One region of the Aeribacillus pallidus genome, then DNA from elsewhere that is predicted to be linked to it. Evidence: a T-box and tRNA genes for the amino acid it is inferred to sense, from the RefSeq annotation. Region 1 holds a T-box; the other holds one or more tRNA genes.
What was found. A T-box is a leader RNA that pairs with one kind of tRNA and senses whether it is charged. The one in region 1 lies ahead of serS (serine--tRNA ligase), so its partner is inferred to be a tRNA-Ser.
Positions count from the first base shown of each region.

Region 1 (6,860 bases):
GGTCCTACTTTACCCATAATGTATTCGCGGAATCGTTCCGGTTGCATATGGTATTCATCTAAAATTGCTTTTGAAAGAACATACGACTGTTGAGACTGTGTAACAGTAAAAAATGTTTGTTCCCCTAACAATGTGAAGAAGGTGTCGGATAGCTCGGGAATTTGACGTAATAAATCTTGCATGACAAGCTTTTGGCCTTCCAAATGTTTCACGTGAAACATTATTGAATTTGCATAAGAAAATAAACCGTTCTTTTGAATTTTTACTTCATCTTCTAAGAACAAATATTGCTGTTTTTTCTTTTTTCTTGTAGACAAGCCGTGGGCTAAAACAGAAGTGGTATGAGGATAAAACGGATCGACTGTTAAAACACACGCTTTTATTAAGTGGACCAATCCATAAAAGAGTAAAATCGGCTGCAGAGTTAAAGGGATAATTTTACTATATTGGAAGTATGTTTCACCATTTTCCAAGTAATACATAAAGGGGATTGCATTTCGATAACTTTTCTCGCTTGCGTCTACCACTTCTAGCTCATTGTATAAACGGTATAAATATTGTTGGGCAAACTCTGCGTTTTGGAAGTAGGTCAAATGCTTCCAAGGATTCATAAAAGTGTACATATGCACCTCCGAAATTATTTGAAAAATCAAACTTATCCCCATGTTCTTGACAGTATTTTATCCAATTGATAACCTACTAATAATATTTTGGAGTAGGAGGACGAAAAAATGTGGGAGACAAAATTTGTGAAAGAAGGTCTTACCTTCGATGATGTATTGTTAATTCCAGCCAAGTCTGAGGTACTACCTCGTGATGTTAACCTTCAAGTTTCATTGACTGATACGTTAAAATTAAACATCCCTATTATTAGTGCAGGTATGGATACTGTTACCGAAGCAGAAATGGCCATTGCGATGGCAAGACAAGGTGGACTAGGAATTATTCATAAAAACATGAGTATTGAACAACAAGCCGAACAAGTAGATAAAGTTAAGCGGTCTGAAAGTGGTGTTATTACCGATCCGTTCTTCTTAACACCAGAGCATCAAGTGTATGATGCTGAGCATCTAATGGGGAAATATCGCATCTCAGGTGTTCCAATTGTAAATAATGAAGAGGAACAAAAATTAGTTGGAATTCTTACAAATCGTGACTTACGTTTTATTTCAGACTACTCCATCAAAATATCAGATGTCATGACAAAAGAAAATCTAGTTACAGCTCCAGTTGGAACAACTTTAGAAGAAGCTGAACGGATTTTACAAAAATATAAAATCGAAAAACTTCCGCTTGTCGATGAAAATGGTGTTTTAAAAGGCCTTATTACGATTAAAGATATTGAAAAAGTAATTGAGTTCCCGAATTCTGCAAAAGACGAACATGGTCGATTGCTATGCGGGGCCGCTGTTGGTGTTACGAAAGATACGATGAAGCGGGTTGAAATGCTTGTTAAAGCCAATGTGGATGTCATTGTTGTCGATACGGCACATGGTCATTCCAAAGGTGTTATTGATACGGTCAAAGCAATTCGCGAAGCTTATCCAAAATTAAACATTATTGCAGGAAATGTAGCAACAGCTGAAGCGACAAGAGAATTAATTGAAGCAGGTGCAGACATTATTAAAGTGGGAATTGGACCTGGTTCAATTTGTACGACACGTGTCGTAGCTGGTGTAGGTGTGCCACAAATTACAGCGATTTACGACTGTGCAACAGAAGCTCGTAAGTATGGAAAAGCAATTATCGCGGATGGTGGAATTAAATATTCCGGAGATATTGTTAAGGCGTTAGCAGCGGGTGGACATGCGGTAATGCTAGGTAGTCTATTAGCTGGTACGTCCGAAAGTCCAGGGGAAACAGAAATTTATCAAGGTCGTCGATTTAAAGTATATCGTGGTATGGGTTCAGTTGGAGCGATGGAAAAAGGTTCAAAAGACCGTTATTTCCAAGAGGATACGAAAAAGTTTGTTCCAGAAGGTATTGAAGGACGCGTTCCATATAAAGGGCCATTAGCTGATACCATTTATCAGCTTGTAGGTGGACTTCGTTCTGGTATGGGATATTGTGGAGCGAAAAATTTACATGATTTACGTGAAAATGCTCAATTTATTCGAATGACTGGGGCAGGTTTACGAGAAAGTCATCCACATGATGTCCAAATTACGAAAGAAGCGCCGAATTACTCTCTTTCTTAATCAGTAGGCAGGAAGTGGGAATCTAGCCCCATTTTCCTGCCTCTTTTTTGAAATGTAGGTCTATCCTCTATCTATTCATACTGGAAATCGTATGTTAAAATATCTGAAGTGGATAAAAATTGGTGGAGGTCTTACATAGTATGAAACGACTTCGTAAGTATGTGGCAAGTATACTTACTATCTTGTTACTTTCTAACTTGTTTCAAATTTCGACAAAAGCCGCAACAACGGACTTTTTAGATGTTAACGCAGATGCGGCGATTTTAGTGGAAGCGACAACTGGAAAAGTGCTGTATGAGAAAAATGCTGATACGGTATTAGGTATTGCAAGTATGACGAAAATGATGACGGAATACTTGCTGTTAGAAGCGATTGAAGAAGGCCGTGTTACATGGGATCAAATGTACAATGTGAGTGAATATGTGTATCAAGTATCCCAAGATCGTAATTTGTCCAATGTTCCGTTAAGACGAGATGGACAATATTCCGTACGTGAACTGTACGAAGCAATGGTGATTTATTCGGCCAATGGCGCTACGATTGCTTTAGCAGAAGTAATTGCCGGGTCTGAATCAAATTTTGTAAAATTAATGAATGAAAAAGCGGGTGAATTAGGCCTTCAAGATTATAAATTTGTCAATTCTACTGGTTTAAACAACCGTGATTTAAAAGGCATGCACCCGGAAGGAACAGGCCCAGAAGATGAGAACGTCATGTCAGCTCGGGCAACAGCTAAATTAGCTTATCAGCTCATTAACCGTTTCCCAGAAGTGTTAGAAACAGCAAGTATCCCGAAAAAGAAATTCCGTGAAGGTACTGACGATGAGATTGATATGCAAAACTGGAACTGGATGCTTCCTTCGTTAGTGTACGGATATGAAGGGGTAGACGGCATTAAAACAGGAACAACGGATTTAGCTGGCTACTGTTTTACAGGGACTGCTGAGCGAAATGGCATTCGTTACATTACAGTTGTGATGAATGCAAAAACACCAGACGGTAAAGGAAGCTATAAAGCTCGTTTTGATGAAACGAAAAAAATGTTTAATTACGCTTTTAGCAACTTTTCCGTTCAAGAATTGTATCCATCTGGTTATCAATTAAAAGATCATAAAACACTACCAGTCGTAAAAGGAAAAGAAAAAGAAGTAGCTATTAAGACAAAAGAGCCGTTAAAAGTTCTCGTCAAAAATGGGGAAACAGACTTATACAAACCAAAATTGGTAATTGACAAAAACGCATTAAATGAAGAAGGCCAATTAGAGGCCCCTGTTGAAAAAGGAGCAACCGTTGGAACATTCACTTATGATTATACGGGTTCTGATAAATATAGTTATCTATACGACGAAGGACGAAAACTGGAGCAAGTGGATGTAGTAACTTCTAATCAAGTCGAAAAAGCAAATTGGTTTGTCCTCATGATGCGGGCAATCGGCAGTTTTTTCGGTGATATTTGGAATGGAGTAACCGATACGGTGAAAGGTTGGTTTTAATTGCAAGGTCTCCTTGTCTTGACAGGAGACCTTTTTTGTTGTTTATTTAGCATGAGGGAAAAACAATTTTTTGGTGATTTTTTTTTATTTTTCCTTGGCGTTATCTGAATGTTTGAAATAGAAGGGGGAATTCACGTGAAAACGGGTACAGATCGAGTAAAGCGTGGGATGGCGGAAATGCAAAAAGGCGGCGTCATTATGGACGTTGTCAATGCGGAACAAGCAAAAATTGCTGAGGAAGCTGGTGCGGTAGCGGTTATGGCACTTGAACGTGTTCCAGCTGATATTCGTGCCGCTGGTGGCGTAGCGAGAATGGCGGATCCTCGTGTTATTGAAGAGGTAATGAATGCAGTAAGCATTCCTGTTATGGCGAAAGCGCGTATTGGCCATATTGTCGAAGCTCGCGTGCTAGAAGCAATGGGTGTTGACTACATCGATGAAAGTGAAGTTTTAACACCTGCTGATGAAGAGTTCCACATTAACAAAAAAGAATTTACTGTACCATTTGTGTGCGGTTGTAGAGACTTAGGAGAAGTTGCTCGCCGAATCGGTGAAGGCGCGTCCATGTTACGAACAAAAGGTGAGCCTGGTACTGGAAATATTGTAGAAGCAGTACGTCATATGCGTAAAGTGAATGCACAAGTTCGTAAAGTGGTAAGCATGAGCGAAGACGAACTAATGACAGAAGCAAAATTACTAGGTGCTCCTTACGATGTGCTTTTAGAAATTAAGCGTCTTGGTCGTCTTCCAGTCGTTAACTTTGCTGCAGGTGGTGTAGCAACTCCTGCGGATGCGGCATTAATGATGCAATTAGGAGCAGATGGCGTGTTTGTTGGTTCTGGTATTTTTAAATCCGAAAACCCAGCGAAATACGCAAAAGCTATCGTGGAAGCAACAACTCATTATGAAGATTATGAGTTAATTGCTCACCTTTCTAAAGGACTAGGGACAGCGATGAAAGGAATTGAAATTTCTTCGCTTACACCTGAATCTCGCATGCAAGAACGTGGCTGGTAAGGAGAAGTTGATATGGTGAAAATTGGTGTATTAGGACTTCAAGGTGCTGTTCGCGAGCACGTTCGTTCAATTGAAGAAGCGGGAGCGGAAGCCGTTGTCATTAAACGGAAAGAGCAATTAGATGAAATAGATGGGCTCATTCTTCCAGGTGGCGAGAGTACAACAATGAGAAGACTTATTGACAAATACGACTTTATGGATGCGTTAAAAGATTTTGCGGCGAAAGGCAAACCGATGTTTGGTACGTGTGCAGGATTAATTTTACTCGCGAAAAACATCGTCGGTTACGATGAGCCTCACTTAGGATTAATGGATATTACGGTCGAACGAAATTCGTTCGGTCGTCAACGCGAAAGCTTTGAAGCGGATATACCGATTCGTGGTATCGGCGAATCATTTACGGCTGTATTTATTCGAGCTCCCCATATCGTTGAAGTAGGGGAAAACGTCGAAGTGTTAGCGAAATACGAAGATCGGATTGTAGCAGCACGCGATGGGCAATTTTTAGGGTGCTCGTTTCATCCAGAGTTAACGGATGACCAGCGTTTTATAAAGTACTTTATTCAAATGGTGGAAGAGGCAAAATCAAAACAACTAGCATAAAATGGTTGAAAACTGTTTAAACTTATTGTACATTTAAAGCAAAATGAATGGTGTTAAATCGATGAGAGGAACTAGTAGCAAGTGTTTCGTTCTCAAGAGAGCCGGTGGGGGGTGTGAACCGGTGAATGAACCTTGTGAATCCATCCTCGAGTGAAGTACCGAACGGTTTCAAGTAAGTACTTCCGGTTGTAGCCGTTATCCAATGAAGTGGAACGTAGCTAGTGTGCTATGTTCAATGAGGGTGGCAACGCGGGTAGCTCTCGTCCCTTTTATATTTAGGGATGGGGGCTTTTTTAATTTTATTAATAAAAGGAGGAGTTGGCATGCTAGACATTAAGTATTTACGTGCAAATTTTGAAGAAGTGAAAGAACGACTCAAATATCGCGGAGAAGATTTAACGGATTTTGAAAAATTTGAGGCCTTAGATAAAGAGCGACGGGAGTTAATTGTTCAAACCGAACAGTTAAAAATGAAACGTAATGAAGTGTCTCAGCAAATTGCGCAAATGAAACGTGAAAAGCAAGATGCTGAACATTTGATCGTTGAAATGCGTGAAGTAGGTGCAAAGATTAAAGAGTTAGATGAAAAATTACGCGATGTTGAGGAAGAATTAGAACAACTGTTATTGTCTATCCCTAATATTCCTCATGAAAGCGTTCCAGTAGGGGAGTCTGAAGACGATAACGTGGAAGTTCGTAAATGGGGAGACATCCCAACTTTTGATTTTGAACCGAAAGCGCATTGGGATCTTGCAGATGAATTAGGTATTTTAGATTTTGAACGAGCTGCTAAAGTAACTGGAAGCCGCTTTGTTTTTTACAAAGGATTAGGTGCTCGATTAGAACGGGCATTAATTAACTTTATGTTAGATTTACACATTGATGAACACGGCTATCAAGAAGTGTTACCACCGTACTTAGTAAACCGGACAAGCATGACAGGTACAGGTCAGTTACCAAAGTTTGAAGAAGATGCGTTTTTAATTGAAAAAGAGGATTATTTCTTAATTCCAACGGCTGAAGTTCCTGTGACGAACTTACATCGCGATGAAATTTTAAATGGTGATGATTTACCGATTAGCTATGCAGCGTATAGCGCATGCTTCCGTTCAGAAGCAGGTTCTGCGGGTCGAGATACACGAGGACTAATTCGCCAACATCAATTTAATAAAGTAGAGCTTGTTCGTTTCGTCAAACCAGAAGATTCTTATGATGAGCTTGAAAAACTAACAGGACATGCGGAAAAAGTGCTTCAGCTTCTTGGATTGCCGTATCGTGTAATGAGTATGTGTACAGCGGATTTAGGCTTTACTGCGGCAAAGAAATACGATATTGAAGTATGGCTTCCAAGCTATAATACGTACCGCGAAATTTCTTCTTGTAGCAATTTTGAAGCGTTCCAAGCAAGACGGGCGAACATTCGCTTCCGTCGTGAACCAAACGGTAAACCAGAGCATGTTCATACCCTAAACGGATCTGGTTTAGCAATTGGTCGTACGGTAGCTGCTATTTTAGAAAACTATCAGCAAGCTGACGGAAGTGTCGTGAT
Region 1 is NZ_JBCNBW010000024.1:8,230-15,089, reverse strand. Features, by position in the region: gene ABES52_RS06220 (YaaC family protein) at 1-623, opposite strand, end outside; gene guaB (IMP dehydrogenase) at 732-2,198, shown strand; gene ABES52_RS06210 (D-alanyl-D-alanine carboxypeptidase family protein) at 2,339-3,691, shown strand; gene pdxS (pyridoxal 5'-phosphate synthase lyase subunit PdxS) at 3,827-4,708, shown strand; gene pdxT (pyridoxal 5'-phosphate synthase glutaminase subunit PdxT) at 4,721-5,311, shown strand; T-box leader at 5,364-5,582, shown strand; gene serS (serine--tRNA ligase) at 5,635-6,860, shown strand, end outside.

Region 2 (4,906 bases), on a different contig from region 1:
CTCAACCTAGCGCGTCTGCCATTCCGCCACGACCGCTCATTAACAGCGACAAACTCTATTATACATTGTAATCAAAGAATGTCAACTACTTTTAAAAAATTTTTAAGTGCGGGTGGAGGGACTTGAACCCCCACGCCTTGCGGCGCCAGATCCTAAGTCTGGTGCGTCTGCCAATTCCGCCACACCCGCATAAAACTGGTGAGCCATGGAGGACTCGAACCTCCGACCCTCTGATTAAAAGTCAGATGCTCTACCGACTGAGCTAATGGCTCAAATATATTGTTGGTTATCATTAAATTCTCAAAGTCGATGTCCCGCTCTCAGTAAGTTCATTCAAGTTGTAGTTCGAGCGGTACAACTCGCAGCTTTTATTGACGCCCCACTCTCAGAAAGTTTTCTCAAGATGCGGCTCGAGTGGTGCGCTCGATGTAACGCTACGATGTCTATTCATTCGTGCTCTACCGACTGAGCTAATGGCTCAATTATTATAATTGGCTGGGCTAGCTGGATTCGAACCAGCGCATCACGGAGTCAAAGTCCGTTGCCTTACCGCTTGGCTATAGCCCAACACTTAAAAATACTTATAAAATAAATGGCGGTCCCGACGGGAATCGAACCCGCGATCTCCTGCGTGACAGGCAGGCATGTTAACCGCTACACCACGGGACCATAAAAGAAAGAAGGATTTCTCCTTCTGTATAAAAATATGAATGACCCGTACGGGATTCGAACCCGTGTTACCGCCGTGAAAGGGCGGTGTCTTAACCACTTGACCAACGGGCCAAAATTTTAGCTTTGGTTCCTCACATGGCGGAGAAGGCGGGATTTGAACCCGCGCGCCGGAACAATCCGACCTAACGGTTTAGCAAACCGTCCTCTTCAGCCACTTGAGTACTTCCCCAAAGATGGCTCCGCAGGCAGGATTCGAACCTGCGACCGTTCGGTTAACAGCCGAATGCTCTACCACTGAGCTACTGCGGAACGAGGTTATTAATGCTTTCGACTCTTTAAATTATATTTACACAACCTAAGCCTGTCAACTACTTTTTTACTTTTTCTCGTCAGGATTTTTTTATATCGGTATAGAAATTTATCACACAATCATATGTATGTCAACGATCTATTTTCATAATCTTTCCTCTACACTTTCCACAAACAAAGCGGTTTGTATTCACTCTTCTTTTCCTATGAAACAATGTGTGACATTCTGTGCATTGATAAACTTGTATTTTTTTTACAGAAATTTTGGCCGATTGAAGCGGAGTACAATATCGAGGTGCACCAACTTGGTGAAGCAATTCTTTAAAATCACGATCTCGGTGCCGATACCCTTTCCCTTCTAAATGTAAATGATAATGACAAAGCTCATGTTTAATAATACCAATTAGTTCATCTAGTCCATACTCCTCATAATATGTTCGGTTAATTTCAATATTATGAGTAGCTAATAAGTACCGTCCACCTGTTGTGCGTAATCGGGGATTAAATGTTGCTTGATGATTAAAAGTTTTTCCGAAGTAAGTTTTGGAAATCGTTTCAACTAATTGTTGTAACTCTTCGTTCGTCATATACATATCCCTTTCCCAAAAGTTTGAACGGAACAAGCTTTCAAGACATAAATTAATAATTAACTGGGCAGATAAACGAGGAGGTATAACAGATGCCTACTTGGTTTCAAAATCAAATTCGGCGCGCATTTTTTGAAAAAAATCGATACCAAATTAAGTTATTAAATCAATGCTGGTATTATTATAGAAGAAAACACTGCTCATAAAAAGCAGCGTTTTCTTCTTATTGTTCGTTTGGTGGCAACATTGTTAAGGCTACACGCTCTTTTTGTTTATCTACATCTAACACCCAAACGGTGACAACATCCCCAACAGAAACTACATCAAGCGGATGCTTTACAAATCCTTTTTTCAATTTGGATATGTGCACTAACCCATCATTTTTCAATCCGACGTCTACGAATGCTCCGAAATCGACCACATTGCGAACTGTTCCTTGTAATTCCATACCAACTGTTAAATCATCTAATGTTAATACATCTTTCTTTAAGAGCGGTTTTGGCAGTTCATCCCGTGGGTCACGTTCTGGTTTTAGTAACGCTTCTACAATATCTTTTACCGTATGAATTCCGAGTTCAAGTTCATCGGCTAGTTGCTCTACTGAATAGGAAGAAAGAGCATGTTGTAATTTTTCTGAACCGAGATCAGCTGTTGTGCAATCTAGCTTCGTTAACAATTTTCTTACCACTTCATAATTTTCAGGGTGAATCGGTGTTCGGTCCAACGGCTCCTCACCATCAATGATGCGTAAAAAGCCAATACATTGTTCAAATGTTTTTGCCCCTAACCGTGGGATTGTTTTCAGTTGATTACGATTCGTAAATTTCCCGTTTTCTTCTCGATGCTTCACAATATTGTTAGCTACTGATTTGGATAAACCTGCGACGTATTGTAATAGAGATGGAGAGGCGGTATTAACATTGACTCCTACTTGGTTAACGACAGTCTCGACAACGAACGTTAGGGATTCAGATAATTTTTTTTGTGAGACATCATGCTGATATTGACCTACCCCAACCGATTTTGGATCAATTTTTACTAATTCCGCTAGCGGATCTTGCAGACGGCGAGCAATTGACACCGCACTTCTTTCTTCTACCTGTAAAGTCGGGAATTCTTCCCGGGCTAATTCAGAAGCTGAGTACACACTGGCCCCCGCTTCGTTGACAATTAAATAATAAATATCATCCCCGATTTGCTTTAATACATCTGCAACAAATTGCTCGGTTTCTCGAGAAGCGGTTCCGTTTCCGATAGCGATTACTTTCACTTGATAAGATTTAATCACGTGTTGTAATTTTTCGACCGCTTCTTCGACTTTTGCTTTTGGTGGATGCGGATAAATAACATCAATATGTAACAATTTTCCTGTTTCATCCACAACGGCTAATTTACACCCTGTTCGATAAGCTGGGTCAATTCCTAATACAATATTTCCTTTAATCGGTGGTTGAAGTAATAATTTTTTCAAGTTCTCCGCGAAAATGTGGATGGCTTGATCTTCCGCTTTCTCGGTTAACTCATTACGGATGTCGCGCTCGATGGATGGCTGAATTAACCGTTTATATCCATCAACAATCGCTTCTTGCACATAAGGTGTAGCTGATGATTGATCATTTTTAACAAAGCGCTGTTGTAATTCATGGATAATAGCCTCGGTATTAGGACGAATCGAAACTTTTAACACGTCTTCTTTTTCACCACGATTTAATGCCAAAATCCGATGTGGCACAATTTTTGCCACTGGTTCTTCATAGTCGTAATACATTTCGTACACTTTTTTCTCATCGATTTCTTCATTTTTCACCGTAGAATGAATGGTACCATGGCGATACGTATGATCCCGAATCCATTGCCGAACGGATGCATCATCGGAAATCCATTCCGCAATAATATCTTGCGCCCCTTGAATGGCATCCTCGATGGAAACCAATTCTTTTTCTTCATTCAAAAAGAGCTTTGCTTTTTCGTGAATATCTTCATTGGTCGAAAACGTCATCATCCATTGAGCAAATGGTTCCAATCCTTTTTCTTTCGCGATTGTTGCTTTTGTCCGCCGTTTTTGCTTAAACGGTCGGTATAAATCTTCAACTTCCTGTAGCTTTCCAGCACGTTCAATTTGCTTACGAAGTTCATCAGTGAGCTTTCCTTGTTCTTCAATAAGACGAAGAACTTCATTTTTTCGCTCTTCTAAATGAAGCAAGTAGTGAAAGCGATCGGCGATTGATTTAATTTGTACTTCGTCTAGCGCCCCGGTCATTTCTTTTCGGTAACGAGCAATAAATGGTATGGTATTCCCTTCTTCTAAAAGAGTAATAACACTTTGAACGCTTTTTTCAGATAGCTTTAACTCTTTCGCTACTTGTTTTAACAACTCACTTTTTACATCTACTGTTACTTCCACATTCGTTCCTCCAACACTTCGTATTCTTATCCATTTTATCACATGATTCCCAAACTGCTTAAAAAAGAAAAAAGCTTGCTCATTGCAAGCCTCTATTCCCGCTTGCTAAATTCTTATTTCATTGATGCCCTTTCCTTTGTTAGTTGATCACAATAAATAGCATTTTGTAATTTTTTAATAACCTTTCGGTGAAGTCGTGATACATGCATTTGGGAGATTCCTAATCGTTCTCCCGTTTCTTTCTGACTTAAATTTTCAATAAACGTATAATGTATAATAAGTCGCTCACGCTCGTCTAAAATCGGCAACACTTGTTCTAAAACGATACGTTGCGTGACTTTTTCATACCCTTCATCTTGTTTTCCTACCACATCTAACAACGTGACCGCATTACCGTCTGAATCAGGTTCAATGACATGATCGACAGATAACGCTTGATAGCTTTTTCCCATTTCCATCACTTCAAGTACTTCTTCTTCACTAACTTGTAATTCTTCAGCAATTTCTTCAATTTTCGGCGAACGTTGTAGCTCAATTGTTAACCGTTCAACCATTGATTTAATTTTCGGGCCTAATTCTTTTATTTTACGAGGGACGTGAACACTCCACGTTTTATCACGTAAATACCGTTTAATTTCGCCGATGATAGTCGGAATGGCGAACGCCTCAAAGCTCTTCCCAACAGAAGGGTCAAAACGTTGAATCGCTCCCAGTAGTCCAACCATTCCTACTTGGGCAATATCTTCTTGATACGATTTACCGTTGGAATACTTTCTCGCAATGGCTTCCACCATCGTTTTATAATGCATAACAACTCGATTTTGTGCTTCTTCATCACCATACTGTTGGTACTTAATAATCCAACTATTAATCTCCTCTTTTGTTGGTTGTTTAGGTTGAGATGGTTTTGGCATTCCTCTCCACCTTTTCAGCA
Region 2 is NZ_JBCNBW010000057.1:79-4,984, forward strand. Features, by position in the region: tRNA gene ABES52_RS12300 (tRNA-Leu) at 1-36, opposite strand, end outside; tRNA gene ABES52_RS12305 (tRNA-Leu) at 108-189, opposite strand; tRNA gene ABES52_RS12310 (tRNA-Lys) at 197-272, opposite strand; tRNA gene ABES52_RS12315 (tRNA-Gln) at 493-567, opposite strand; tRNA gene ABES52_RS12320 (tRNA-Asp) at 594-669, opposite strand; tRNA gene ABES52_RS12325 (tRNA-Glu) at 712-783, opposite strand; tRNA gene ABES52_RS12330 (tRNA-Ser) at 809-901, opposite strand; tRNA gene ABES52_RS12335 (tRNA-Asn) at 907-981, opposite strand; gene ABES52_RS12340 (SprT family protein) at 1,113-1,568, opposite strand; gene cmpA (cortex morphogenetic protein CmpA) at 1,661-1,774, shown strand; gene ABES52_RS12350 (Tex family protein) at 1,792-3,972, opposite strand; gene sigB (RNA polymerase sigma factor SigB) at 4,086-4,886, opposite strand; gene ABES52_RS12360 (globin family protein) at 4,864-4,906, opposite strand, start outside.
Region 2: it encodes a tRNA-Ser, which carries the amino acid that the T-box ahead of serS (serine--tRNA ligase) is inferred to sense. The anticodon was not compared.